DNA from 3 places in the Planococcus dechangensis genome. Region 2 is predicted to be linked to each of the others. Evidence: riboswitches for the same ligand, from Rfam matches in the RefSeq annotation. Region 2 holds a riboswitch; each other region holds the start of a gene.
What was found. A riboswitch is a leader RNA that binds a small molecule or an ion and turns the genes downstream of it on or off. The one in region 2 is predicted to bind S-adenosylmethionine.
Positions count from the first base shown of each region.

Region 1: linked by a shared signal. The riboswitch ahead of ACFO5U_RS12470 (transporter substrate-binding domain-containing protein) and the one ahead of ACFO5U_RS14720 (bifunctional homocysteine S-methyltransferase/methylenetetrahydrofolate reductase) in region 2 are both predicted to bind S-adenosylmethionine.
Region 3: linked by a shared signal. The riboswitch ahead of metK (methionine adenosyltransferase) and the one ahead of ACFO5U_RS14720 (bifunctional homocysteine S-methyltransferase/methylenetetrahydrofolate reductase) in region 2 are both predicted to bind S-adenosylmethionine.

Region 1 is NZ_JBHSGL010000005.1:1,882,883-1,892,857, forward strand. It holds gene ACFO5U_RS12460 (amino acid ABC transporter ATP-binding protein) at 10-747, opposite strand; gene ACFO5U_RS12465 (amino acid ABC transporter permease) at 747-1,466, opposite strand; gene ACFO5U_RS12470 (transporter substrate-binding domain-containing protein) at 1,488-2,300, opposite strand; SAM riboswitch class I at 2,422-2,528, opposite strand; gene solA (N-methyl-L-tryptophan oxidase) at 2,866-4,005, shown strand; gene ACFO5U_RS12480 (Gfo/Idh/MocA family protein) at 4,030-5,085, opposite strand; gene ahpC (alkyl hydroperoxide reductase subunit C) at 5,533-6,102, shown strand; gene ahpF (alkyl hydroperoxide reductase subunit F) at 6,115-7,662, shown strand; gene ACFO5U_RS12495 (nucleoside deaminase) at 7,715-8,197, opposite strand; gene ACFO5U_RS12500 (nucleotidyltransferase domain-containing protein) at 8,246-9,028, opposite strand; gene ACFO5U_RS12505 (DUF4317 domain-containing protein) at 9,074-9,975, opposite strand, start outside.
Region 2 is NZ_JBHSGL010000015.1:60,652-70,626, forward strand. It holds gene ACFO5U_RS14710 (acyltransferase family protein) at 1-1,932, shown strand, start outside; gene ACFO5U_RS14715 (DUF6920 family protein) at 2,070-2,909, shown strand; SAM riboswitch class I at 3,015-3,117, shown strand; gene ACFO5U_RS14720 (bifunctional homocysteine S-methyltransferase/methylenetetrahydrofolate reductase) at 3,226-5,082, shown strand; gene metH (methionine synthase) at 5,063-8,500, shown strand; gene ACFO5U_RS14730 (LLM class flavin-dependent oxidoreductase) at 8,857-9,858, shown strand.
Region 3 is NZ_JBHSGL010000016.1:12,278-22,252, reverse strand. It holds gene ACFO5U_RS16470 (zinc-binding alcohol dehydrogenase family protein) at 1-43, opposite strand, end outside; gene ACFO5U_RS16465 (pyruvate oxidase) at 104-1,702, opposite strand; gene ACFO5U_RS16460 (LLM class flavin-dependent oxidoreductase) at 2,220-3,248, opposite strand; gene ACFO5U_RS16455 (alpha/beta hydrolase) at 3,331-4,128, opposite strand; gene ACFO5U_RS16450 (gamma carbonic anhydrase) at 4,225-4,734, shown strand; gene metK (methionine adenosyltransferase) at 4,770-5,966, opposite strand; SAM riboswitch class I at 6,169-6,279, opposite strand; gene pckA (phosphoenolpyruvate carboxykinase (ATP)) at 6,518-8,107, shown strand; gene ACFO5U_RS16435 (alpha/beta hydrolase family protein) at 8,212-9,000, opposite strand; gene ACFO5U_RS16430 (NUDIX domain-containing protein) at 9,002-9,439, opposite strand; gene ACFO5U_RS16425 (Dps family protein) at 9,509-9,955, opposite strand.

The DNA of each region.
Region 1 (9,975 bases), on a different contig from region 2:
GTCTTTGCTTTAGTCCTTAACCGCTTTTCCTAAAAACTGCCTAGTTCTTTCCATTTGAGGACGCGTGAAGATTTGTTCAGCGCTTCCTTGTTCGATAATGACGCCGTCTTCCATGAAGATGACGCGGTCTGAGATTTCGCGTGCGAAGCTCAGCTCGTGTGTCACGATGAACATCGTTTTGCCGGTGTCTGCTACATTGCGGATTGTGGCCAATACTTCATCGACCAGCTCGGGGTCGAGCGACGAGGTCGGCTCATCGAACAGCAGCACTTCCGGATCGAGTGCGAGAGCCCGTGCGATGCCGACCCGCTGCTGCTGGCCGCCTGATAATTGTGCAGGATAATGGCTAAGCTTATCGCTCAGACCGACTTTCTTTAACATATCCTGGCTCTTCGTTTTTGCTTCCGGCTTTTTCAGTTGCTTGACGCTCGTCAAGCCGACCATAACGTTTTGCAGCACGGTTAAATTTTTGAACAAATTGTATTGCTGGAACACCATGCCGGTCGACGTTCTTAAGGCGAAAATATCGGCTTTTTTGGCCGATGCCACATCCACTCGTTTGCTCCCGATCTCCACGATGCCGCTCGTCGGCTGCTCGAGGAAATTGATGCAGCGCAAAAGCGTCGATTTCCCGGAGCCACTTGGTCCCAAAACCGCCACCACTTCGCCTTTATCGACAGTGAGGTTAATTCCTTTCAACACATGATGGCTATCGTAATATTTATGAATATTTTCCAATTTGATCATCAGGCAATCCCTCTTTCATATCTGCGCGCCCGCTTCTCGATTTTCACCAGCAATCGCTCGACGGCGATGCACAAAATCCAATAGACGATCGATACCGCAATATACACTTCAAAAAACGCCAAGCCGCGGGACCCGAGGATTTTCGCTTGCCCCATAATATCGATGACACCGATGATGAACACAAGCGAAGTGTCTTTGATTGTGCTGATGAACATATTGCCGAGGTTCGGAATCGCCACCGATAAGGCTTGCGGGAAAATGATTTTCAGCATCATCTGCGTCGGGGTCATGCCGATTGCTTTGGCTGCCTCAAACTGCCCTCGGTCCACCGATTCGATCGCCGAACGGATCGTCTCCGACAAATAAGCACCCAAATTGATGGAAAACGCCACGAGCGCATACACTTCCGGGGGAATGCTGTTGACGTCCGCCGACATGAGCCAGCCGTATTCTATTTGAAGAAAATAAATGATTTTCGGGATTCCGTAAAACACGAGGTAGATCTGCACCAAAAGCGGTGTTCCGCGGATAAATGATACGTAAATGGATGAAATGACATTCAGCACTGGCACTTTGTATATTTTGATCAATGCAGCAGCCATTCCGATGAATAAACTCAAAATCAATGAGCCGACAGCGATGCCGATCGTTATGGGCAGCCTCGAAACAATGGCAGGAAAGCTTTCGATCAAGAAATTCAAATCTAGTAAATTTTCCATGGTCTCTGTCCTTCCACTGGCTTATTCGGGGATGTAGTCGCCGCCGGTCCATTTGGTCGACAGTTCAGACAAAGTGCCGTCTTGTTTCAATTGCTCAATGATCGGGTCCAGTAAAGCCTTCAACTCTTCGCCATCTTCCCCGTTTTTCAAGACGATTCCCATGTCGTCGTTGACGAGCGACTGCCCAACAATTTCTACGCCCAAATCATTTTTTTCCAATACCTCATTCATCATGATCGGATCATTGACATACGCATCAACGCGGCCATTTTGCACATCCTGCAAAATCTCCGAAGGGTTGCCGCTTTCGCTGTACTTCAAGTTGATTGGCTCATCAGCCGTCTCGTTGTATTCCTCCAACAACAACGTGTACGAATCGCCCGCCAACGCCCCGACTGCCTTGCCTTCCAAATCTTCAATCGTTTGGATGTCTTCTCTTCCACTCGCTACGGCAATGACCGTTTCCGCTGCAAAATACGATTCGTCCGTGAACAAGTATTTTTCTTGGCGCTCCGGTGTTTTCGCTACTTGGTCGGCGATCGCCTGGATTTTATTCGACTCGAGCGCCAGGAACATGCTGTCCCACGGCACGGCGACAAACTCGAACGTATAGCCGTCCAATTGCTCGTCGATCGCTTTCACGACGTCGACGTCATAGCCTGTCAATTGGTTGTTGTCGTCCGCAAAAGCAAAGGGCGGATAGTCGTTTTGCGTACCAACCAAAATCACTTGATCGCCCGTGGCGCTTACCGCTTCCTCTGATGAACAGCCGCCGAGTGCGCCGATGCTTCCTAATAAAACTAATGATGAGAGTATGTATTGGTTTCTTGTCATGTCCCTAGCTCCTTTTTTATGTGGATTTATTTTATTGTGCCTTCCATTTCAGCCGATGCGTTGCTGGCCTCCTTTTTGATGCAAAAAAACCTCTTTCAAATAGAAAGAGGTTTGGACCAATTTCTTATCTCTCAGAATGACGCCATTCTGCAGGAATTAGCACCTCTCATTAAAAATGATGGTTGCTGGACTTCACAGGGCCTGTCCCTCAGTCTCTCTGGATAAGTTATTTAATTATTTAACATATTACCGATAGTATTTGACATTGCCCTTTGTGTCAAACACATTTTTTCGCTTTATCGTGGAACTGCATAAAAATGTAAGCCCTTTAATTTCTTGCAAGATGTTGCTGCGCGTAGGTTTTGCTTTCCACTTAAGTTGCTTAAAAATAAATAAAATCTATCGGTAAAGGGGCTAGTTTTCAAAAACTCTGCTTCTCAGTTAAGCTAAAGAAAAAATTGACAAGTCTCAAAATATTCCATACGATCGACTAATACTTAGAGGCCGTAACCTATTCATGCAAGCCCATTCATACAACTCTCATACAGAACGGAGTGAAGTGAAGATGACCGAAAAAACGATTTTTGACGTCGCCATTATCGGCGCCGGAACGATGGGGATGGCTGCCGGCGCTTTTTTGGCACAACAAGACGCCAAGACCTTATTGATCGATGCGTTCGATCCCCCTCATAGCCAAGCAAGCCATCACGGGGATACCCGCTTAATACGCCATGCTTACGGCGAAGGCAGACATTACGTTGCGTTAGTGTTACGTGCACAGCAATTATGGGAAGACTTGGAGAGGCAAACCGGTTTTAAGATTTTCGACAACACCGGCGTCATCGGACTCGGCCCGAATGACTCCCCCTTTCTGCTGGAAATGATCGCGTCTGCGAGAAGCTACGACTTGCCGCTGGATGTATTAAGCAGCCAGGAGATTCAAGAAAGATGGCCTGGTTTTACAGTACCGGATCATTTCATCGGCTGTTTTGAAGCGCAAGCGGGCGTGCTTTACAGCGAAAATGCCATCCGTGCGTATAAAGAATTGGCCATTCGAAACGGGGTGGAATTCATCCCGAATACCCCGGTTCGAGACATCGATCTGAATGACGTGCATGGCGTGAAAATTTCCACCGGGCAGTCTGTTTTTTATGCAAAAAAAGTGATCGTTACGACCGGTGCATGGGCGGCGAAATTATTGCCGGACCTGAAGCTGCCGATTCAGCCGACACGCAAAGCCGTCGGGTGGTTCGATGCGCCTGCCATGTATGACGCGGTGGATTTCCCGGGATTTTTTGTGGAAGACCACGACATGATGTTTTACGGTTTCCCGAGCATAGACGGAGCCGGCGTGAAAATCGGCAGGTCCGACGGCGGACAACCGATCGACCCGAATGAGCACACACAGAACTTCGGGTTATACGACAGCGATGAAGGCGACTTGAGACAGTTCCTCGACCTTTACATGCCCGGAGCCGGCGGAGCGCTCAAACAAGGGAAAACCTGTTTGTATACCGTCTCTGATGACCATCATTTCATCATCGACCACCACCCCGATAACGACCGCGTCATTTTCGCCTGCGGCTTTACAGGACACGGCTTCAAATTCGGCAGCGTCATGGGCGAAGTACTGAGCCAAATGGCATTGGACGGCAAGAGCCAATACGACATCACCCCGTTTTCACTCAAGCGTTTTGGATTGTGATGCAATCGAAAAGAGACCGTCCCATTAATAAAGGACAGTCTCTTTTTCGATGGTGATGACTTGTTGGGTGTCCGCCGCTTCCATAATGCCCAAGATGACTTTCAGCGATTTCAACGCATCTTCGCCCGTCACCAGCGGATCCTGATCCAAGCGAATCGAATCGATGAACGCGTCAATGACGCCACTCGGGGTTTGGTTATCATTTGTTTGCATCGCTTCCAATTGATAATTCACTTTCTCGCCGGAGTGCATGATGAGTTGCAGCTGATAGTCGTCGTCATGGTAAATTTTCATAATGCCCTTTTCGCAATAAAGGATGGTGCTATTGTCTTCTTCGCCGTAATAGGTCCAGGAAAACGCCGCATTGCCGAGACGCCCTTTTTCGGTCACCAAGCTGCACACAAGATTATCGCACACTTCAATCTGCTCGCCGTTTTCATCGACTTTGTGCAAAGCCCCTTGAAACGCGCTCACTTGGACAATCTCGTCGTCCAATAAATAATGCAGCAAGTCGATTTTGTGGATGCCTAGATCTCCGCCGACGCCGAATCCAGAACGCTCTTTTTTGAAAAACCAAGTGGAATTGCTCTTATTGATGCCCCAAGTTTCAGGTCCTGCATGGCCGAATGCGGTGCGGAACGTCAAAATCTTTCCGAGTTCCCCGCTGGACAAGATTTCCCGGGCTTTTTGGTGCGCACGTGTAAAGCGCTGGTTATGGTCGACCATCAGCTTTTTTCCGGATTGTTTCTGGGCCGCCACAATTTCCGCAGCATGCGCCAGTGTCAACGAAATCGGCTTTTCGCACAGCACATGCTTGCCGCTCAACAGCGCTTGCGTAGTGAACAGATGGTGGTGTTCATTCGACGAACAATCGCTGATGGCGATAATGTCCGGATCGTTGAATAATTCCTCGACACGCTCTACATTCCTGCCGCCGAACAATTCGACCATCGCTTCGGAACGATGCAGGTTGCGGTCGTAAAAGACGATGCTTTCGACATGCGGATTCGCTAAATATTCCGGTGCATGGCGCGTTTTTGTGATTCCCCCGCACCCGATAATGCCCACTTTCATGCCCATCTGATCCCCCCTGTTTTCTTTCTATCATAAACTACACCGGTGGAAACTCACACCTTATCTATGGGCAAACCGGGAGAAAACTAAACTTCCTTTGTCCATAACGCTTCTCTCAATTAGGAAAGATTCGATGAGAAAATATCCTTCTTAAACATTAGTTAGTTATCTCGAAATATTTGATTGCTATTTATTTCACTATTTATTCCCCGCTTTTTGTTTGTGCAGATTTGTATCCAACGCCCTTTTATTATTGACTTTTCTTACTCCCATAAAGAAAGCGTTTACACGAAAGGGTTCTCTTTGACAAAATTCCCGTTTCATATGACAATGGAAATAGAATTAGAATCATTATAATCAGATAACTATATTAATTGAGGTGAATTACTTCAATTTTTTTTTATGTTATCGATTATGGTCATTCTAAAAAAATATTCAGGAGGTAATTATTTTATGTCTTTGATCGGAAAAGAAATCCAACCATTCCATGCGTCAGCTTACCAGGCGGCAAGCGGCGAATTTATCGAGGTCACTGAAGAAAACATGAAAGGCCAGTGGAGCGTTGTGTGCTTCTACCCAGCAGACTTCACATTCGTTTGCCCGACTGAACTTGAGGATCTCCAAAACCAATACGCGACTTTGAAAGAGCTTGGCGTGGAAGTGTATTCCGTTTCTACAGATACGCACTTCACCCATAAAGCTTGGCACGACCATTCAGATGCAATCGGCAAAATCGAATACACGATGATCGGTGACCCGTCGCAACGCATCTCACGCGGATTCGACGTTCTTAACGAAGAAGAAGGACTCGCACAGCGCGGCACATTCATCGTAGACCCTGACGGCATCGTCCAAGCTGCAGAAATCAACGCAGACGGCATCGGCCGCGACGCAAGCACGCTTGTCGGCAAAATCAGAGCCGCACAATACGTGCGCAACAACCCAGGCGAAGTATGCCCGGCTAAATGGGAAGAAGGCGGCGACACATTGAAGCCAAGCCTTGACCTCGTAGGCAAAATTTAAGGAGTTTTGACGATGATACTAGATGCGCAAATCAAAGCACAATTAGAGCAATACTTGCAGCTTTTGGAAGGCGACGTGCTGCTCCAAATGAGCGCCGGTTCCGACAAGGTATCAAAAGATATGGTCGATTTGGTGGAAGAACTATCCGCCATGTCCCCGCGCATTCAAGTAGAGCGCACTGAGCTTGAGAGAACCCCGAGCTTTAGCGTCAACCGTCCAGGCGAAGAGATGGGCATCATATTTGCGGGCATTCCACTCGGCCATGAGTTCACGTCACTCGTTCTTGCCCTATTGCAAGTGAGCGGACGTGCGCCGAAAGCCGAACAGAAAACGATGGACCAGATCAAAGCGCTCGAAGGCACATACCATTTCGAGTCGTATATTAGTCTAAGCTGCCAGAACTGCCCGGAAGTCGTGCAATCACTCAATTTGATGAGCGTCCTCAACCCGAACATCACACATACGATGATCGACGGCGCGGCGTTCAAAGAAGAAGTTGAAAGCAAAGACATCATGGCCGTTCCAACGGTCTTCTTAAACGGCGAATCGTTCGCGAGCGGCCGCATGTCGCTTGAAGAATTGCTTGCGAAACTCGGCAGCGCGCCCGATGCTTCCGAATTCGATGGCAAAGAGCCGTTTGACGTGCTCGTTGTCGGTGGCGGGCCGGCTGGAGCCAGCGCAGCGATTTATGCGGCGCGTAAAGGCATCCGCACCGGCATCGTCGCTGAGCGCTTCGGCGGACAAGTAATGGATACCTTGAGCATCGAGAACTTTATCAGCGTCAAGCGCACGGAAGGCCCGAAATTTGCGGCCAGCCTTGAAGAACACGTGAAAGAATACGATATCGACGTCATGAACTTGCAGCGTGCGAAACGCTTGGAGAAAAAAGAGCTGTTCGAGCTGGAGCTCGAAAACGGCGCAGTCGTTAAAGGCAAGACCGTCATTCTTTCAACAGGTGCACGCTGGCGCAATATCGGCGTCCCTGGTGAAGAAGAGTTCAAGAACAAAGGCGTGGCGTACTGCCCGCATTGCGACGGCCCGCTATTTGCCGGCAAAGACGTCGCAGTCATCGGCGGGGGCAACTCCGGTGTTGAAGCGGCGATCGACCTTGCAGGCATCACCAACCATGTTACGGTGTTGGAATACAACGCAGAGCTTAAAGCGGATTCTGTTTTGCAAGACCGCCTAAAGAGCCTGCCGAACGTGACGGTGCTGACGAATGCCCGCACACAGGAAATTACCGGCACCGACAAAGTGAACGGCATTTCCTATATCGACCTTCAAAGCGGCGAAGAAAAACATGTCGAGCTGTCCGGTGTCTTCGTCCAAATCGGCCTCGTGCCGAACACCGACTGGCTCGGTGACTTCGTCGAGCGCACATCGCACGGCGAAATCGTCATCGACCAGCGCGGCGCAACAAATATGCCGGGTGTGTTCGCAGCAGGCGACTGCACGAACGTGCCATACAAACAGATCATCATTTCGATGGGCGGCGGCGCCACGGCTTCACTCAGCGCGTTCGACCACCTCATCCGAAGCGACATCCCTGTTTTGGTGTAATCAACATAAAAGGACTGCGAAGAGAATTTCTTCGCAGTCCTTTTTTATGGGCTTACTGTTTTGATTCGTGCAAACGGCGGTGAAGCTGGTGCACTTGTTCCGCAAGTTCCGGCACCGGCCCGTCGACGTCCGGGTCTGTCAGTATTTCTGGGATGGAGAGGTTGCGGACAGGCGAAGGCGGGGCGCCGAGCTCTTTCATCCAACCTGCCAATTGTTCAGACGAACTCGCGTAGACAATGCGGCGAAGTCCGACCCAGCCATGCGCCGCCGCGCACATCGGGCAATGCTCGCCGGATGTATAGACGATCGCTTCGGCCCGTTCATCTGGCGCCATATGTTCCGCCGCCCAGCGCGCAATCGCGAATTCGGGATGCTGTGTATGGTCGCCTGACGCTACGTGGTTATGGTCTTCGAACAGCACCTCCCCTTGCGCCGACACGAGCACCGAACCAAACGGCTCGTCTCCTTTTTCTAGCGCCTGTTCGGCGAGTTCGACGCAGCGTTTCAGATAGTGTAGATCGGTTTCAGTTATCATATGAGGCCTCCTTATAATTCGGGTACATGCTGAAATTGAAAATACATATTAAAAAACTTCTTCCAAAGTTTTTCTGAACAGTTCATCCAATTGCGAGGTCGGATCTTCAACAGTTCCTTGAAGAGACTTGGCATATGCTTCGAGACGCTCCATTTCACGTTCCACAAATTGATTGATGACATCGATGCGCGGTTCAAGATCGAACTCCTCGCCATTCAATTTGCGGTGCAGCAACTCCTCCACTCTCTCTTTCAACTCGCCTTCTTCGACACTGTCTTCGAGCAGTTCATGAAATCCAATAGGCGGTGTCGTTCCATGCTTTTCAATCCACTGGCAAGCGAGGATCGGCCGCAGGACATAGAAGTATTTCTTGATTTTCACATCCGTCCCCTGCAGATACTCACGGTAGTTTTTCTTTGCCATATTCAAATAATGGTAGAGCATGGAATTCGGGAAAAACACATCGCTTTCAAGCGCCCGCATATGATGAATAAATTCATATTCCTGATAGTAAATAATCTCACTTCTCAGCCACTCCAATAACGGGGGGTTGTTTTTTCTGAACAGACGCAATGCTTTAGTGATTTCCCATCCACTAATATCCAGTAAATCGTTAATAGGTTCTTCAATCACATCGCGTTTTGCACCGATGCCTTGCTGATCGATCGATAAATACCATGATGGCGGATGAATATAGATAAAGCGAACATCGTAATCACTATCTTTCGACGGAAACCCCCAAGCTCTGCTCCCGGATTCTACTGCATATAGAATTTTCACGTTGTGCATACGTTCAATTTCTTTTAGCTTCTCGCGAATTATCTCTTTCATCAATGCATCTCCTGCTTTCCTCAACATTTAGGCGTGACAAATTGTCTACTCCAACTCTTCTTCCGCCAGCAATTTAAATCCTTCAATGATCGTATCTTCTTCCACTTCGATCAAAATGCAGCGTTTGCCGTTGTAATTGACTTCTTTTACGTAACGTAAGTCTTGCGGCCCAATCTTGATTTCCGCGACTTTCGTGTTGATTTTAATCGATTTGGACGTATAGCTCGGAATGATGTGGCTCGCTTTCATTTCATACGCCTTGTCTTCGACGACGTTCTGGAAAGCGCGTTCCACTTTTTCGGTGCTGACATCTTTGATGCCGCTTGCTTTCAGTACGCGTTCCACTTCTTTCGTATCCAATGTCGGCGTGCTGTCTTCATCGTTTTCATCATCGTCTGCCACTTCGAGCAAACTATTGATTTCATCGTACACATTGGCCAGCGTCTTCGAATTGACTTCTTCGCCGATGATGCTTTTGACGATTTCTTCAAACACCGCCTTGTCTTCTTCGGCGGTCATGATTTCATCGCCGTTCAGCACATTTTCGATAAACTGGAAATCCGGCTTGTTCGCCTTGCCCGCTGAATAGAGGATGTGATTGACGTCTGCGGAATTGTCCGTAAAGCTCGGGAACAAAAAGCCGCCGATAGGCGAAGCCAGTTTGATGACAGGGTCGGCCATCATATTCGACTTGAATTCCTTCTCGATAAAATCAAACACCAGCGACGATTTCGGCAGCTCGGTTTGGTTCATGCTGCACAGGATGAACGGCGTCGTGTAAACTTCATCGCGCATGTTGACTTCTGTTTCGTCAGGCTGGCGTTTGGTCGTTTTAAAATAAGTCCCGCGAATGAACGTGATGACCATGTCTTTATCGTATTGTTTGTCTTCCACCATCTTCAAAGCCATTTTTTGCATATCTTCCTGCCACTTTGCCGCATCGTCTG
Region 2 (9,975 bases):
GCTGTCGCCGCATTTCTTGTGGCCATTTATCATATTTGGATTGGGTCGGTATCCGGCGGGGTCGACGTCTTTTTCATCGTCTCAGGCTACTTGATTACGACATCATTGCTGGCACGGATGATGCGCGACGGCCGCATCAATTATACAGAAAATTTACTAGGGCTCGCTAAGCGCTTGTTCCCGCTGGCATTTACCGTCATCGCGGTATCTGCCATCGTCTCGATCTTCCTGGTGCCGATGAGCTCGTGGCGCCAGACGATTGCGGAATTGTTCGCGTCGATGTTTTATTTCCAAAACTGGCAGCTGGCCAATAGCGCAGTCGATTATTTGGGGCAGAACAACGAGGCGAGCCCGTTCCAGCATTTTTGGGCACTGTCGATTCAAGGCCAGTTTTATGTCACATGGCCAATCGTCATCACGATCGTTTATTTGCTGGCGACGAAAATACTGAAGACACCGGTGCGCAAAACATTGCTCGCGGTGTTGTCGGTCATTTTCATCGCTTCACTCAGCTATTCGGTGTATATTACCGCAGTCAATCAGCCGTGGGCATATTTCGATACATTCGCGCGCGTCTGGGAGTTTAGCCTCGGTGGGATATTGGCATTAGTGTTGCCGTATTTGAAGTTTTCGGGGCGTACTCATCTCATCATGGGCTGGGCAGGGCTTGCAATCATCGCGTTTACCGGGATGGTGCTGCCGGTGTCGACCGTGTTCCCGGGATTTGCGGCATTGCTGCCGACCGGCGGGGTGATCTTGGTCATCATCGCTGCTGAAAACGCCCAGTCATTCGGTGTGCAAAAATTGCTCGGCTCGAAGCCGTTCCAATATTTCGGCAGCATTTCCTACGGATTTTACTTATGGCATTGGCCGCTGCTGGTGTTCTATTATGCGTATTTCAATACGGAAACGGTTTCTGCACTCGGCGGTTTGAGCATCCTGGCGCTGACTTTCGTGTTGTCGGTCATTACGATCCGGCTCGTGGAAGCGCCGGTGCGCAATTTGCCGGTCAAACAGTCGAAAAGGCGTTTATCGAAAGTGCTTGTGGCGATGATGTTGCCGGCGCTGCTCGTCGGCTTGTCATGGAGCGTATTTGTTCAAGCGAGCACGGGTGGCAGCTTTACGACAGAAGACAATCCAGGCGCACGCGCCGTTCTAGAAGGCGTCCAGCCGACTAGAGGTGCGGATGTGCAGCCGGATTTCCTGACAGCGAAACAAGACTTGCCGACGTTTTACGGTGAGGATGATTGCACGACAAACGGCGGCAAAAGCACCGATATTAAAGACTGTTCGTTCGGTGTGACGGAAAACCCTGAACATGTCGTGGCGCTCGTTGGCGGTTCGCATTCAGGGCATTGGTTCCCGGCACTCGAAGAAATTGCGGAAGAATTGAATATGCGCATCGATGTATACATCAAAGATGCGTGCCGTTTTACTGCAGATGATTTCGGTGAGCTGCTGACCGAATCGTGCATGGAGTGGAACGATAATTTGGAACAGCATTTGCTGCAAGATCCGCCGGACACGATCTTTACGACTGCGACAGTCGGTAAAGGGGATACTGTACCTGTAGGGTATATCGACAAATGGCAGCGTTTCGAAGGAATCTCCGACATTTTCGCGGTGCGCGACAATCCGCGCATGAAAGTCGACCCGACAAAGTGTTTGGAAAACTTGAGCCAGGCGAACTGCTCCGTGCCGCGCGACAAAGCGCTGGCTGATGTGGTGCCTTGGGAAAATACACAAGGCATTCCGGAAAACGTCTCGTTCGCCGACCTCTCTGAATATTTCTGTACGGATACAAACTGTCCGCCGGTCATCGGCAATGTGCTCGTCTACCGTGATCAACACCATTTGACGACGCTGTACTCGAGAACTTTAGGCCCAGCGTTGAAAGAACATCTTGAACCGGCTTTAAATGACGCTTCCTAATTTTAAACGCTCCCGCGATTTGTGGGGGCGTTTTTTCTATTGGCTGGCTCTGGCAGGGATAAATGATCTCGTGTCGAAAGCTATAGTCAGGAACGAGTGGTGCAAAAGCACAGTCAAAACGGAAAGGGGTATAGCACATGAAACGCATATGGCCGGTTCTTGGGTTGTCGCTTAGTATGGTTGGCGTGTTTGGGGCGTATCGTAAGTACAAAAATTTAACAGCGGAAGAAAAGCCGACGTGGCCGGAAGTCCGCCTTGCCGGAGCCGTCACACAGGAAATGGCGGAGGCGCTGCCGGAGCCGATGGCAAAATGGCTCGGGAAAATCGGCGTGATCGGTCGTGAGCAAGTGATGGCGGTGTACATCAAGCAGACGGGTTGGATGAAGACTAAGCCTGAGCAGACAGAATGGGCCGAATCGAAAGCGGAGCAATACAGTTTTGTCGAGCCGCCGTCGTTTTATTGGAAGGCGCGCATGAAAATGGATGGCTTATCAGTGACCGGATCTGACAGTTTCCGCGACGGGCGAGCAGGCATGCGTATCCGTTTTGCAGGACTGGTGCCGATCAACCGCCAGATGCCGGATGGCAAATTGAATGAGTCGGCGCTGCAGCGGTTTTTGATGGAGATGGTGTGGCTGCCGGGACTCGTCTTTAGCCCGTACGTGAAATTTACGAAAAGCACTGCGCATTCAGTGGATGCAGAAATGACGTACAATGAATCGATCGCAAAAGTAACGTTCGAGTTTGATGAACAAGGGCGCATAAAGCGTGCGCGTGCGATGCGCTATAAAGAAGTGGACGAAGAATCGGTTCGCTTGCCGTGCATTGCCGAAGTGCATGACTGGCAGACGGTCGACGGCATCGAAATTCCGCGCCGCGTCGATATTACATGGATAATCGATGGACGCCCGTTCACTTGGTATAAATTTACGGTGGACGGGGCGAAAATCAACCCGAGTGTGCCGGCATCCTGGTGAGAATAGTGGAAAGGTAACAGAAAGTTCTTTGTTTTTTGACTAATCACCTTGACCCGATTCACCACAGGGGGTATCATGTGGGAATACTAAAAATTGCATAGTGAATTCTTATCTAGAGAAGTCGAGGGACTGGCCCGATGACGCTTCAGCAACCAGCCGCTAGCGGTCAGGTGCTAAATCCAGCAGGCATGCGCCTGGCAGATGAAAAGGAACGAGTCCGATATCGTAAAGCCTTCTTTTTCATGGAAGGCTTTTTTTGTTTCATATCGAAGCAATTTGACAACAGGCAGAAACCAAAACCGGAGGAGGACAAAACATGTTATTAGATGAACTGAACAAACGGATGCTGACGGCAGACGGCGCCATGGGAACGCTTTTGTACTCTTACGGCATTGAATACTGCAACGAGGAATTGAATATCCAGCGCCCCGAAGTGATCGAAAAGATCCACCGCGATTATATCGCTGCCGGAGCGGACATTATCCAAACGAACACGTACGGCGCCAATGCACATAAGCTCGCCCGCTACGGCCTCGAAGGACAAGTCGAGTCAATCAATAAAGCGGCTATCGCAATCGCCAACAAAGCCGCCAAAGACGGGGGGCAATTTGTCGTCGGCACAATCGGCGGCATCCGCGGCATCCGCAAAAGCGATGCGACCTTGGACGAAATCATAGCCATGGTCGACCAGCAAGCGCAACATTTATTATCGGGCGACCCGGACGGTTTGCTGCTTGAAACCTACTACGATTTTGAAGAACTCGCCGCCACCATCAGCCATTTGAAAACTTTGACCGATGCGCCGCTCATCGCGCAATTATCGATGCACGAACCGGGCGTCTTGCAAAACGGCATGAGCTTGAACGAAGGCTTGCACCGCCTCGAAGCGCTCGGTGCAGAAATCGTCGGGGTCAATTGCCGGCTTGGCCCGCACCACACCATACAGGCGTTCGAGGGCGTCGAACTGCCGAAAAAAGCTTTTTTGTCGGCGTATCCGAATGCTTCATTGCTAGACATCGAAGACGGCCGCATCGTCTATGAATCAGATGCCGATTATTTCGGCCGCGCGGCACTTTTGCTGCGCGAAGAAGGTGTGCGTTTGATTGGCGGCTGTTGCGGCACGACGCCGAAACATATCGAAGCGGTGAAAAAGCGCATCGGCCATCTGCAGCCGATTACCGAAAAGAAAGTCGAAGAGAAAAAGCCAATCGTCATCCGTGAAGCGGAGGCGTTAAAAGACAAACCCTTGCACGAAAAAGCGAAAACCGAGCGGACCATCATCGTTGAACTCGATACGCCGCGCCATTTGGACATTGACAAATTCCTCGAAGGCTCGAAAGCACTCGACGCAGAAGGCATCGATGCCTTGACCATGGCGGACAATTCGCTGGCCTCGCCGCGCATCAGCAATATGGCGATGGGTTCCATCATCAAACACAAGCAAGACGTCAGACCTCTTGCGCACATCACTTGCCGCGACCGCAATTTGATCGGTTTGCAATCGCATTTGATGGGACTGGATGCACTCGGCATCCACGATATTCTGGCTGTCACCGGCGACCCGACCAAAGTCGGAGATTTCCCCGGCGCAACAAGCGTTTACGACGTGTCGAGCATGGAATTGATCCAGTTGATCAAACAGCTGAATGAAGGGATTTCGTTCTCCGGCAAGCCGCTGCGCAAAAAAGCGAATTTCTCGGTCGCAGCAGCGTTCAACCCGAATGTCCGCGTCGTCGAACGCGCCGTCCAGCGGCTGGAGAAGAAAATCGAAGCGGGCGCGGATTATTTCATTTCACAGCCGGTGTATACGAAAGAGAAGATTATTGAAATCTACGAAGCGACGAAGCATCTGGAGACGCCCATTTTCCTTGGGGTCATGCCGCTGACGAGCATTCGCAGCGCGGATTTCCTGCATAACGAAGTGCCGGGCATCAAGCTGTCGGAAGATGCACTCGACCGCATGCGCGCATGCGGCGAAGACAAAGACAAGGCGACGGCAGAAGGCATCCAAATCGCCAAAGAATTGATCGACACGGCGGCGGAATTGTTCCACGGCATTTATTTGATCACACCGTTTGTCCGCTATGACATGACGGTCGAATTGATCCGCTACATCCGCCAACTAGATATAGAGAAAGCGAGCGATGGCCAATATGTCAAAACATCTCATTGAACAACAGCTAGAAAAGCGCATTTTGATCATCGACGGAGCGATGGGAACGATGATCCAGAACGCGGACCTATCCGCGGAAGATTTCGGCGGGGAGGAATATGACGGCTGCAACGAATATTTGAACATCGTCCGCCCTGACGTTCTAGAAGGGGTCCATGATGCGTACCTAGAAGCAGGCGCCGACATCATCTGCACGAATACATTCGGAGGCACACCGGTCGTCCTCGACGAATATGGACTCGGAGACCGAGCAGCGGAAATCAATAAAAAAGCGGTGGAAATCGCTAAGATCAGCCAGGCAAAATACTCGACGCCGGAATGGCCGCGTTTTGTAGCGGGTGCACTCGGGCCGACGACGAAAACCTTGTCGGTGACCGGCGGCATTACGTTTGATGAATTAAAGCAAGATTTTCAAGTGCAGGCGAAAGCGCTGATTGAAGGAGGCGCAGACTTGCTGCTGCTCGAAACGAGTCAGGACATGCTTAACGTCAAAGCGGCGACGATCGCGATACGCGATGCGTTCGAAGAAACGGGGATAGAGCTTCCGGTGATGATTTCCGGAACGATCGAACCGATGGGCACGACGCTCGCCGGTCAGACGATCGAAGCGTTTTATGTGTCAATCGAGCATATCAAGCCGCTTTCTGTCGGCTTAAACTGTGCGACAGGCCCAGAATTCATGACCGACCATTTGCGTTCATTGTCCGAATTATCATCAGGTTACGTCAGCTGTTACCCGAATGCCGGGCTGCCGGACGAGGAAGGCCATTACCACGAAACGCCGGAATCCTTGTCCAAAAAACTGCGCGGCTTTGCCGAAAAAGGCTGGCTCAATGTCGTCGGCGGCTGTTGCGGCACGACGCCTGCGCATATTGCGGCAGTGCGCGAAGCGGTCGATGGGCTTGCGCCGCGCGTGCGCAATGAAACAAGCCACGGCCATGCGATATCGGGCATCGAAGTGCTCGAATACGACGATTCGATGCGCCCGCTGTTTGTCGGCGAACGCACGAACGTCATCGGTTCGCGTAAATTCAAACGGCTCATTATAGAAGGAAAGTTCGAAGAAGCCGCGGAAATCGCCCGTGCGCAAGTGAAGAACGGCGCACACGTCATCGACATTTGCCTGGCCAACCCGGACCGCGAAGAACTCGACGACATGGCAGCGTTCATGCAGGAAGTCGTGAAAAAAGTGAAAGTGCCGCTGGTCATCGATTCCACCGATGAAGACGTTATCGAAGTGGCGCTTAAGTATTCACAAGGGAAAGCGATCATCAATTCGATCAACCTGGAAGACGGGGAAGAGCGTTTCGAGGCGGTCATGCCGCTTGTGCAAAAATACGGCGCCGCAGTCGTTGTCGGAACAATCGACGAAATCGGCATGGCGGTGACGCGCGAGCGCAAACTTGAAATTGCCGAGCGTTCGTATCAATTGCTGACGGAAAAATGGGGGCTCGCCCCGGAAGACATCATCTTCGATCCGCTCGTCTTCCCGGTCGGCACAGGTGATGAACAATATATCGGCTCGGCTGTGGAAACGGTCGAAGGCATCCGCCTGATCAAGGAAAAATTGCCGCGTGCATTGACGATACTCGGTGTGTCGAACGTATCGTTCGGCTTGCCGCCGGTCGGCCGCGAAGTGCTGAATGCGGTGTATTTATACCATTGCACGCAAGCGGGGCTCGATTACGCGATCGTCAATACGGAGAAGCTCGAGCGCTTTGCCTCGATTCCGAAAGACGAAGTGAAGATGGCAGAAGAGTTATTATTCGAAACGACCGATAAAAACTTGGCGGACTTTACGGATTTTTACCGCGATAAGAAAAAGGAGAAAACAGCGGATGATATCCCGGACACCGTTCCAGAGCGCCTGGCGTATTATATTCTCGAAGGCACGAAAGAAGGGCTCATTCCCGATCTCGAATTGGCGAGGGAAATGTACAGCGACCCGCTGGAGATCATCAATGGACCACTCATGGAAGGCATGGCGGAAGTCGGCCGCTTGTTCAACGACAATCAATTGATCGTTGCGGAAGTGCTGCAAAGCGCGGGCGTCATGAAAGCGGCCGTCTCGCATTTGGAAAACTTCATGGAGAAAAAAGCGGACGATAGCGGAAAAGGCAAAGTGGTGCTTGCGACCGTCAAAGGCGATGTCCACGACATCGGCAAAAACTTGGTCGACATCATCTTGTCGAACAACGGCTTTAAAGTGATCGACATCGGCATCAAAGTGACGCCGGCGGCATTGATTGAAGTGATCCGCAAAGAAAAACCGGACATCATCGGTTTGTCGGGGCTGCTCGTCAAATCCGCCAAGCAGATGGTGCTGACGGCGCAGGATTTCCGCGAAGCCGATATCGACGTGCCGATCCTGGTCGGCGGTGCCGCCTTATCGCGCCGCTTTACTGAGACGAAAATCGCCGCGGAATACGACGGCCCGGTCATTTATGCCAAAGACGCGATGCAAGGGCTTGACCTTGCCAACCGCCTGCAAAGCGGGGCCGGAAAAGCGGTCCTGCTCGAAGAACTTGGTGCCCAGCAGGAAAAACGCCAAGCACAAGATGCAGCGCGCGCCGAAAAAGGTACTGTCGCCATTTTGGAAAAGCCGGTCAAAACAGTGCGGGAAGATGCACCGGTGTATGTGCCGAACGATTTGCGCAGGCATGTGCTGAAAGATTATTCAGTGGCGCATTTATATCCTTACGTCAATATGCGCACGCTGATCGGCCATCACCTCGGGCTGCGCGGCTATAGCGACAAAACCTTGGCACAAGGAGATGCACGCGCAGTCGAGCTGCACGAACTGGCGACACGTTTCTTGCAGTCGGGCTTTTTGAAGCCGGCAGGGATGTACCAGTTCTTTCCGGCACAGTCCGAAGGCGACGACGTCATCATCTACGATCCGAAAGACACCAAGACGGAAATCGAGCGCTTCACGTTCCCGCGCCAACAAAAAGAGCCGTTCCTCTGCCTCGCCGACTATTTGAAATCGACCGACAGCGGCGAAATGGATTATGTGGCGTTCATGCAAGTGACAGCCGGGCACGGCGTGCGAAATGAAGCGACGCGCTTGAAAGAAGCGGGGCAGTTCCTGGAAAGCCATGCGCTGCAGGCAACGGCGCTCGAACTCGCAGAAGGCTTTGCCGAGCGCATCCATCAGGAAATCCGCGATCAATGGGGCTTCCCCGATAACACCGATTTTTCGATGCGCGACCGTTTTGCGGCGAAATATCAAGGACAGCGCTTTTCATTCGGCTACCCGGCCTGTCCGAACTTGGAAGATCAGGCCAAGCTGTTCAGCCTCATCAAACCGGAAGACATTGGCGTCCACTTGACCGAAGAATTTATGATGGACCCGGAAGCATCGGTATCGGCGATCGTCTTCGCCCATCCGGATGCGCGTTATTTCAATGTAGAATAATGGAAACGGACCAGGGAAGCCTGGTCCGTTTTTTAAAATTGGACAATTAAAGTCAATGTGGCTGTCCGAAGTTTACTGCCCGCTTTCCGTGGGCTCGCGCCCAAGCCTCCTCATCCGCTTCGCTCCTTGCGGGGTCTCGGTCGTCTCGCTGATCCACTGGAGTCGGACAGACACTTCTCCAAGCCACTTAGCCTTTTCATTGATTTTTGAGTCTGTGAGGATACCTGCTATTTGATGATTTTAAGTAGTCATTCCTTCTTCAATAATCTGAAAATCAACGTCAAATCAGCGGTCCGTTTTTTCTATGCGCTCGAGTGGTATGATGGAGAATAGAGATTAATAGGAGGTGCGGACTTATGACCGTCCTGAACATTTTGGATTATTCGCCGATTGATGAAGGCGAAACGGCCGCTTCGGCACTTGCGTCAACCGCTGAGCTCGCGAAGCTCGCGGACCGCTCGGGCTATACACGTTATTGGGTGGCCGAACACCATCAAGTCTATTCAGTCGCAGGCAGTTCGCCGGAGATGCTCATGATGCACCTGGCCACACTCACCGAACGCATCCGCATCGGCTCAGGCGGTGTCATGCTGCCGCATTACAGCGCGTATAAAGTGGCGGAGAACTTCCGGCTGCTCGAAGCGTTGCACCCGAACCGCATCGATCTCGGTGTCGGGCGTTCGCCGAGCTTCCGACTGGTCAATCAAGCATTGAACGAATCAAAGGGCCGACGCGTACCTTATGAGCAGCAGCTCATCGATTTGGAGAAATACTTTACCGATGATGTCGACAGCGAGCACCGCTTCCAAAAGCTGAAGGCGACGCCGATCACCGAGACCGCTCCCGAATTATGGCTGCTCGGCACTGGCGAAGGTTCAGCGCAACTTGCAGCCGAGCGTGGCATGGCCTATGCATTTGCCCATTTTGCGCGTCCGGAAAAAGCGGGGATCGAAGTCGTCAACCGTTTCCGCGAAGCATTTCGCCCGTCTGGCCTGCGTGACCAAGCGCATGTGTCGGTGGCGGTCTTTGCGGTTGTCGGCGAAACGGAAGAACAGGCAGAACAGCTCGCCAAAGCCTTTGATTTGTGGCTGCTGTTCGTCGAATCAGATTTCCAGCCGCCTTATTACCCGTCGGTCGAGACTGCAGGGCAGCGCCGCTTGAGCGCTTCCGAAAAAGAGCGTGTCGCGAGAAACCGCAGCCGTCTGCTCGTCGGCACGGCTGAGCAGGTCAAGCAGCAGATTGAAACGGTCGCTGAGGAATTCGGGGCAGATGAAATCACCATCATCCCGAATATCGCCGGACACGCCAATCGCATGAAGACTGTGCAATTATTGGCTGAGGCATTTGCGCTTTCGTGAAGTACGCGCGCTTTGCGAAATGCTGTCAATGACTGAATAAACATCCATTATCAGTCAATATTTCTTAAATTTTCCCTGATAATGGGATAGTTTAGGCGAATAAGTATTCAGAAAATA
Region 3 (9,975 bases), on a different contig from region 2:
GTTGTTCCGTATTTCCAGGTTTATAAAATCCAAGTGCTGTCATTTTCGAATTCAATCCATTTCGCCTTCCTTTCATCTATTCATGTGCCTGTTGTAATTTCTTCTATAATACTGCCGAGATGTCTTCTACGTATGCATCGATGACGACCGGCTGTTTGCTTGCTTTCGCTTTCGACAAAGCGTCTTGCAATTCGGCACGTGTTTTCACCGTATAGCCCTCTCCGCCGCAAGCAATGGCGAACGCGGCAAAATCAATATTAGCAAGATCAACATTGGTTGGCTTATTGCCTGCCATTTTTTGCTCATCTTCAATCAATTGAAGTTTCTGGTTATTGAAGACGACGATGATCATTGGCAGCTCGTATTTCACTGCGGTAACAAAATCCTGCATGCCCATTGAAAATCCGCCGTCGCCGGCGATGACAATGGCTTGCCTATTCGGATAGGCAAGTTTCGCGGCCAACGCACCCGGCAAGCCGCAGCCCATTGTGCCAAGCCAGGACGACAAGACCAGCTTGTGTCCGGTCAGTTGCAAATATTTCGCAGTCCAAATGGTGATGCTCCCGACATCCAGTGAAACGACAGCGTCCCGCTCCATGATGTGCTGGATTTCACCCAGCACTTGCTGGGGTTGAAGCATGTCGGTTTGCTTATCGATATCAGCACGCAGCTTGTCATGCCAAGCACTTCTTTTCTCCTGAAATTGATTCAAAAACCCTGGATCTTTTTCGCCGAGCTGGCTTGTCAACCAGGCAAGCGCTGGCCCGAGTTCCCCGACTACGCCTACCGTAGCTGGATAATACTTTCCGATGACGCGCGGTTCGACATCAATTTGGATGGCAGGCGCTTTGTCCGGCAAATACTCCCTGTACGGGTAGGCTGTGCCGGCCAGGATCACCAAGTCGGCTTGTTTCATCGCCTGTTCGGCCGGTTCTGTCCCGAGTTGCCCGAGCTGCCCGAGGTTATTCGGGTGATCATCGGGAATCAATCCTTTAGCCGGAAGCGATGCAATGATTGGCGCTTTCAGCCTTTCCGAGAATGCCAATACTTCGCCGGGTGCGTCCTGTGCCCCTTTACCTGCCAAGATGACTGGCTTTTTCGCAGTCTCCAATAGCTTCAGCGCTTCCTTCAAATCTTCTTCCGCCGCCCGGATATGCGGAACGGAATACTGCGGCGAGGTCATCTCCTTTTCCCGTTTGATTTTCGTGCTGAATAGATCGTCCGACACAACGAGCACAGCCGGTCCTTTTTCTGCATAAGCTGCCCGTATCGCCTGATTGAGCATATCCGGCAATTGCTCGGCATTTTGCAAGCGGCGGTTATAGACCGATACGTCTTCGAACATCGATTCCAGCTTCAATTCTTGGAACGTATCGGTCCCGACAGAAGTGCTGGTCACTTGCCCGACAATCGCGAGCACCGGAGTCTTGTCTTTTTTCGCATCATACAAGCCGTTCTGCAGGTGAATCGCCCCGGGGCCTGCAATCGACAAGCATACTCCGATATGTCCCGTCAGCTTCGAATAGGCGGAAGCCGCAAGCGCACCTGTTTCCTCATGGCGGATCTGGATAAAGCGAATATCCACTTTGCGCAGTTCTTCCATCAATTCATTGATGGAATCTCCCGGCATTCCGTATATATGATCTACATTCCATTGTTTCAACAGCTCCACTACATGGCTGCCTGCGGTACGGTCAAACATCTGCATTCCCTCTTTCCTTATTTCTGTTGTTTCAACTCTTTATCCCCCCAGCTCATCTGTAAACCTTTTTCTACAAACAAGTAAAAACAGCAGGTTATTAATCAGCCTGCTGTTTCGGAGTGTTGAATAAGTCTTTGATTCACTAAGAATCATATAGACTATTATTTATTCTTCAATTTAAAATCAATGAACTATCTCAGTATTTGGAGAAGCATTTGCTCGTAAAACCTTCTGCTCAATAATGCTACGCATTACATCGCAAAGATAATGCCTCACGTAGTTCGGCTTTATCTTTCCTGTGGGAGCAGCGAGGCGACGGGTTTGAGAGACCCCGCAGGCAATGAATGAGCGAAGCGTAGCTGAGCGCATTCATTTGCGACGCATCTGTTGTGCAGATGTGAGAGCAACGGTTTTAGTGACGAGGAAACACGATTCCCGTCCCATGGAAAGCGAGCGATAAGCTTCGGAAAATGCGATTTTCCGAGTTTCTTGACAACTCGAAAAGGCTGACCATAAGTTATCCTAATACTTTTTTTTCGGACGTTCTTTTAGCCATTTCCTCTGCGATCAATCGGAATGTCGTTAACTTATCATTGAAATCATAGGCGACGGAAACGATCATCACTTCATTGGCGCCATATGCCTCGCCGAGTGCTTCTAATTGGTCCACTACTTGTACCGGGTCACCGACCACCATGCGCCGCCGGTTGTCCGCAACAAGCAGCTTTTCGAATTTCGAATATTCATAAGCCATCGCCTGATCCGGCGGCGGGGTGCCATCGGACGGCATCCCCTGAGCTCCCATGGCAAGCGATAAATCGAGTGATGATGCCACATATTCCGCCTGCTCTTCTGTTTCCTGGCACACCGTAAAAATTGCGAACCCGACATAAGGCTTGCTGTTGCGATGGGGGATAAAGTCTTTTCTGTAGCGCTGAGTGAAATCCTGTCCCCCTTCACCGTTAATGAAATGGGCAAACATATACGGCAACCCTTTCTGCGAAGCAAGTATGGATGAATCTTCACCAGATCCTAGCATCCAAATAAATGGCGCATTGGGCGGAACCGGTGTAGCTGTCATTCCGTGATAGCGGTGCTCAGGCGGAATACTGCCTTCTATATACATGCGCAGTTCATCCAATTGCGCAGGAAATTTTTCCACTTCGCGCATTCGGCCGTTCGATAAGGCAAGCGAAGCCCTCGGCATGCCGCCTGGGGCTCTTCCTACGCCAGCATCAATGCGCCCCGGATACAAACTCTCCAGTAAATTGAAGTTTTCGGCCACTTTAAACGCTGAATAATGAGGCAGCATCACGCCTCCGGAACCAAGCCGGATCGAATTCGTCTGTGCCCCGATATGGCTGATGAAAATTTCGGGCGATGACCCTGCCAATGTTTTCGCATCGTGGTGTTCCGATACCCAAAACCGGGTATAGCCCCAGGATTCAGCGTACTGCGCCAAGCGGACCGTGTCAGCTAACGCTTGTTGTGAGGTTTGGCCTTGAGAAATTGGGGACTGATCTAAAATACTATAGCGTAACGACAAATCCATCACTCCTTGTGCACAATTTACTGCTCATGAATACTTTATCAATGTGAGGATTCGAATTATACTTTCAAGCTTCAAGTTATTCCCTGTTTTTCTCTATTAGTAAATCAGTTACCGATCGGGCAAATTGCAAACTTTGTTGAAAGACCGCTTCTTGCTCCGGCTCCTGGAACAAATCGTGGTAACAAAAATCCCATTCCTTAAAATGGAATTCCGACAACTTTTGCTGATGCAACCAACTTCTGCTGGCGGACGATTTAGTGATCAAATCCCGCTTGCCGATATGGAGCATCAACGGAATGTCCGGTATACGCGTTTGTGCAGCTAGCTCCATATAACTTTGCAATTGTTTCCACCAAGCAGGCGTGCTGACTGAATTTATCGCTGTGCTCGCTTGGTGCCCGTCCTGGAATTTACGGCGCGTCAAATAGCTGAGCTCAAGGCCATGGTCGACTGTGCGTTTTCTTGTCAGCTTGCTGATTCCAGAAAATGCGAGTGATTGCTTTATTGGCATTTTCTTCAATTCGAACCACGGAGATGTCAAAATAGCCGCAGACACCGGATGGCGATTAGCGACTAGTGCCTGAATGGCTATGGCTGCCCCTAATCCGTGGCCAACCAACACAATCGGCAAGGAACTTTCAGCCGCTAAGCGCAGCAATTCGGCAGCCATTTTATCATATTCAAAAAAGTGCTCCCTATGCACTCCATCTTGCGCAGCATGTATACCATGACCCGGCAAATCTCCCATATAGACATCAAAACCACTCGTTCGCCATTTCTCGATTTGCCACGCATAGCGCCGGTGCTCTTCGTACGCACTATGGATCAATACCGCTACACCTCTTGCTTCCCCTTCCGCTTGCCATTTCCACATACCAGCGCCCCCTTAAGGCTTGTTCAATTGACCTTTTCGTTTGTTTTGATAGGATTAGAACTAATTACATCTTATCAATGATAAAGGAGCTTTGCCATGATTTATCCATATAAAGACAAATCACCAAAAATTGACAAAACGGTATTTATCGCGGATTATGCCACTGTGACAGGGGATGTGACGATCGGTGAGAACTCTTCTGTTTGGTTCAATACAGTCATCCGCGGCGATGTCGCACCGACCATCATCGGGAAAAACACCAATATCCAAGACTTGTCGATGCTTCATCAAAGCCCAAACAATCCACTCGTTTTGGAAGATGACGTAACAATCGGCCATCAAGTGACGCTCCACAGCTGCACAGTCAAAAAAGGCGCTCTCGTCGGCATGGGGTCGGTCATTTTGGACGGTGCAGAAATCGGGGAAGGCGCATTTATCGGAGCTGGCAGCCTTGTCGCACAAGGCAAAAAGATACCGCCCGGTACACTCGCGTTTGGCCGGCCCGCCAAAGTGGTCCGGGAACTGAATGAGACGGACAAAAAGGACATGGAACGCATTGTCCGGGAGTACGCGGAAAAAGCCGCCTATTACAAATCGCTACAATAGAAAAAAGCAGGCGGATATTTTCCGCCTGCTTTTTCTTATGCGTTTGCCTGTTGTTTCAAAGCTTCCACTTTGTCAGTGCGTTCCCACGGAAGGTCAACATCGGTACGGCCGAAGTGGCCATAAGCCGCTGTCTGCTTGTAGATCGGGCGGCGCAGGTCAAGCATTTTGATGATTCCTGCCGGGCGCAAATCAAAGTTCGCACGTACAAGTTCAATCAATTTTTCCTCGCTCACTGTACCTGTCCCGAATGTGTCGACAGCAATCGATACAGGGTGTGCAACACCGATCGCGTATGCGAGCTGAACTTCGCACTTATCTGCGAGGCCTGCAGCGACAATGTTTTTTGCAACATAACGTGCAGCATATGCACCGGAACGGTCAACTTTCGTTGCGTCTTTCCCGGAGAATGCACCGCCGCCGTGTCTTGCATAGCCGCCGTAAGTATCCACAATGATTTTGCGGCCAGTAAGACCCGCATCCCCTTGTGGCCCGCCGATAACAAAGCGGCCTGTCGGGTTGATAAAGTATTTCGTCTCGGCATCCAAAAGCTCTGCCGGTACGACTTCATTGATGACGTATTCTTTCAAATTGCGCTGGATTTGCTCTAGGCTGACTTCAGGATGGTGCTGAGTGGAGATGACGATCGTATCCACACGCAGCGGTTTGTTGTTTTCATCGTATTCGATTGTAACTTGTGTTTTACCGTCCGGACGCAAGTATGGCAAAATTTCTTCCTTGCGCACTTCCGCCAAGCGGCGTGCGAGTTTATGCGCCAAGCTGATCGGCAACGGCATCAACTCTTCTGTTTCGTTTGAAGCATAGCCGAACATCAAGCCTTGATCGCCCGCACCGATTTCGTCCAATTCCTTGTCGGTCATCTGGCCTTCACGGGCTTCAAGCGCCACGTTGACGCCGGCAGCGATATCGGGTGACTGTTCATCGATCGCTGTCAAGACTGCGCTCGTCTCAGAGTCGAAACCGTATTTCGCACGCGTATAGCCGATTTCTTTCACGGTCTGGCGGACAACTTTCGGAATATCCACGTATGTGGAAGTAGTGATCTCACCCGCTACCAATACAAGTCCTGTTGTCACGGTCGTTTCGCACGCAACACGCGCATTTGGGTCTTCTGTTAGGATCGCATCCAAGATTGCGTCTGAAATTTGGTCGCAAATCTTATCGGGATGTCCTTCTGTTACTGATTCTGATGTGAATAATCGACGGTTTGTCAAAAAAAGCTCCTCCTTATATCCTGCGAGATTGCTCTCGAAATTGATACGGTACTCATTTTCCCATGTCAAGTCCGTTTCCATGAATGGAATTGAACTTCCAGCTTTTTCAGCCTGCACACGAGGATTAAGGGCATTCCATAAAAAAATCCCTTCGCTCATCTAATTCAATGAGGAAAGGAATAATCATCATAAGCACCTTTCACTCTTATCGTCCAAGGCTTTCACCTTGCTTCAGGTTGGGCACCATCGCTGCAAAAGCAGCAGGTTGCCGGGTTTCATTGGGCCTGCACCCTCCACCAGCTCGGAATAAGAGTATCCGTTCAATTTCCCATCTTACGGAATGCCGCAACTGCTGTCAACGATTTTAGAACAAACAATTGACAGACTTTTATATGTATCCATCTTTCTTCTATAAAAATATGCACAAATCACGAACATTGAAAGATTTATGGTTATTAGTATAGACTAATCATCTTAATGTGTTATACTAATGTTCGAATATACAACTACCCCATCTTTATGGGAATACACGAAAAGGCAGGTACCTATATATGACTTCAGTGAACTTTGCAAATGATTTGAAAGAGCTTTTGAGCGGCTCAAACATTAACATGCAGCTGTCCGTTCCACAATTGGTGGAAGCTGCAACATCCCGTGGAGAGGCTGTTTTGACACGCGAAGGCGCTGTAAAAGCTGAAACCGGAAAATACACCGGCCGTTCGCCTAAAGACAAGTATATGGTAGAAGAGGCGATTTCGAAAGACAAAATTGATTGGGGCAACGTCAACCGCCCGATCTCTTCTGAAATCTTTGAAAACCTATATGCTAAAGTCATTAATCATTTGAAGCAAAAAGATGCACTGTTTGTCTTCAAAGGCTTTGCTGGGGCAGACCCTGAGTCACGTCTTGCGATTCAAACAATCAATGAATACGCATGGCATAACCTTTTCGCACACCAATTGTTCATCCGCCCGACCGCTGAAGAATTGGCTGCACACGAACCTGAATTCACTGTTGTCTACGCTCCGAGTTTCCAAGCGGACCCGGCGGTTGATGGCACGGATTCTGAAACTTTTATTATCGTTTCGATGGAAAAGAAAATCATTTTGATCGGCGGCACTGAATACGCAGGCGAAATGAAGAAATCCATCTTCTCGATCATGAACTATATCCTTCCTGAACGCGGCATTTTGCCGATGCACTGTTCCGCAAACGTTGGACAAGACGGCGATGTCACATTATTCTTCGGCTTATCTGGTACAGGTAAAACAACTTTGTCAGCTGACGAAGATCGCAAGTTGATCGGTGACGATGAGCACGGCTGGTCCGATAACGGCGTTTTCAATATCGAAGGCGGCTGCTACGCCAAAACTATCAATTTGTCCCGTGAAAACGAACCGCAGATTTTCGATGCTATCCGCTTTGGTTCTGTACTCGAGAATGTAGTCGTTGATGAAGATACACGCATTCCGGATTACGACGACGGTTCATTGACTGAAAACACACGCGCCGCTTATCCGATTGAAGCGATCGATAATATCGTCACGCCGTCTGTAGCAGGCCACCCGAAAACGATCGTCTTCTTGACGGCCGATGCTTTCGGCGTATTGCCTCCAATCAGCAAATTGACAAAAGAACAGGCGATGTACCACTTCCTCAGCGGTTACACGTCTAAACTTGCCGGTACAGAGCGTGGCGTCACATCTCCGGAAGCAACATTCTCAACATGCTTCGGTTCGCCATTCTTGCCGCTTCATGCAACAGTCTACGCTGAAATGCTCGGCGATAAAATCGACGAGCACGGTGCAGATGTCTACCTGGTCAATACTGGCTGGACAGGCGGCGAATACGGAGTTGGAAACCGAATGAAATTGTCTTACACACGCACAATGGTGCGCGCAGCCATCCGCGGTGAACTTAAAGGAGCGGACATGGAACATGAGTCGGTATTCGGCTTGCACATGCCGAAAGAGATTCCTGGTGTTCCGACCGAAGTCTTGAACCCTCGTAATGCATGGGCTGACAAAGCAGCTTACGACACGAAAGCCCAGCAATTGGCGAAAAAGTTCAAAGACAATTTCGAGAAATTCGGAACAGTCGATCCTGCGGTCAGCGTTAAAGGCGGACCTACCCACAACTAATCAAATCAAAAAGACCGAAGAAAATGGAATCCATTTTCTTCGGTCTTTTTTAAATGGTAAGCTTGTCGTTTCTACATGGCACTTTTACTTCAGCTCTGTCATGATCAGTGACATCTGTTCTCCTGACGGGTCATCCATTCTGTCAAAGCTTCGACGGTTTGCCGGTTCTGTGCCGGCGGGAAAAAATGCGTATACTCCGGAAAATACCATGTCTCATAATGGTGACCATGGACTTTCAATCCTTCCTCCAACAAAAAAGCCTGTTGCGCCGATACATGTTGGTCCTTCAAGCCGTGGATAATCAGAAACGCGGCGTCGCTATCGCCCAGGTGCTTAAGTGGGTTGCGTTCTTCAAATGCGGCAAGCGCAGTGTTCGGTGTTCCCCCATATAGCCGTTTCATCATGCGGCGCATATCGAGCCGCTCTTTATAAGTCAACACCGTATCGGTCACCCCGGCCCACGTAACGACAGAACATATATCGCGCCGCAACACAGCCGTCCATATCGCCATGATGCCGCCTCTTGAAAAAGCCAATAAGTGAATCTGGCCATTCGTGAATTTCTTCAGCACATCGACTGCATGCACTGCGTCCCAACGGTCTTCCCCTGCAAACTGATCTTTGCCTTCGCCGCCGCGATTGCCTCGGTAATAAGGAGCAAACACCGTGAAGCCCTTTGCAGCAAATTGCGCAATCCTTGCCGGCCGCACCATCCCGATCGACTGGATGCCCCCGCGCAAATATAGAATTCCACTCCTTGTCGCTCCGGACTTGGGTTGGGCGAGCATTCCTTTAATTCTTAAACCCTCAGACCAATACGTCAGCTCATAGAGGCGGACATGCGGATTCGGGGACGGATACCGTCGCGAGCTTTCAATTTCTCCATTTTTCAAGCTAATTCACCTTCTTTAGTAGTTCCTCCATGCCCTTATCGCGCATGAGGAAGCTATAGCGCTCATCCATATCCAACTGCGAAACAAGGACAGGCCCATCCGTTTCCATCCGCACAACATCATCGATTTCCGTGATAACGGCCGTGTAGACAGTTTTACAAAAAGGCGCATCCGTATGGACCGTATATTCTGCAAGCCATTCGAACTGCTCTGCTTTGGCACCGGTTTCTTCGTAAAGTTCCCGCCGTGCAGCTTGTTCAAGCGTCTCGCCCGTTTCTGCTTTGCCGCCTGGAAATTCCAAGCCGCGTTCGCGATGTTTCGTCAGCAGCCAATCGCCTTGCCATTTCGCAATGATCAGGACGTGCTTGCTTTCAAACTGCGATTGCCCTTGTTCAAAAAACAAACGGCATGGATAGCCATTCAAATCCTTGTATTCCATAGAAAGTCCTCCCGGCTGTAGAAAAAAGCGCACAACCGGCAAACGGTCGTACGCCCCATTTCTTCTATTCTACTTCTTTTCGCCGAGAAATGCAGAGAGCATCCACGAATGCTTTTCCAAGTTTTGATGGATGGCATTCAACATATCTTCTGTCATGTCATCGCCATCCTGTGCAGCAAGTTCCATGCCTTTTTTCAAGGACTTCATGACTTTGTCGTAGTCAGACACTAATGTGTCGACCATTTCTTCCGCATTTTCACTGCTCGAAGCTTCCTCGACAACCGAAAGTTCCAATTGCTCTTTCATCGTGGCAACCGGTTTTCCACCTAGCGCAAGAAGGCGTTCTGCGATCTCATCCATATGCGCTGTCGCTTCATTATATAATTCTTCAAATTTCACATGCAATGTAAAGAATGACGGGCCTTTCACATACCAGTGAAAATTATGTAATTTTGTGTAGACTACTGACCACGTTGCAACTTGGACATTCAATTCTTCGTTTAGTTTTTCCGACACAATCGATCACTCTCCATTTT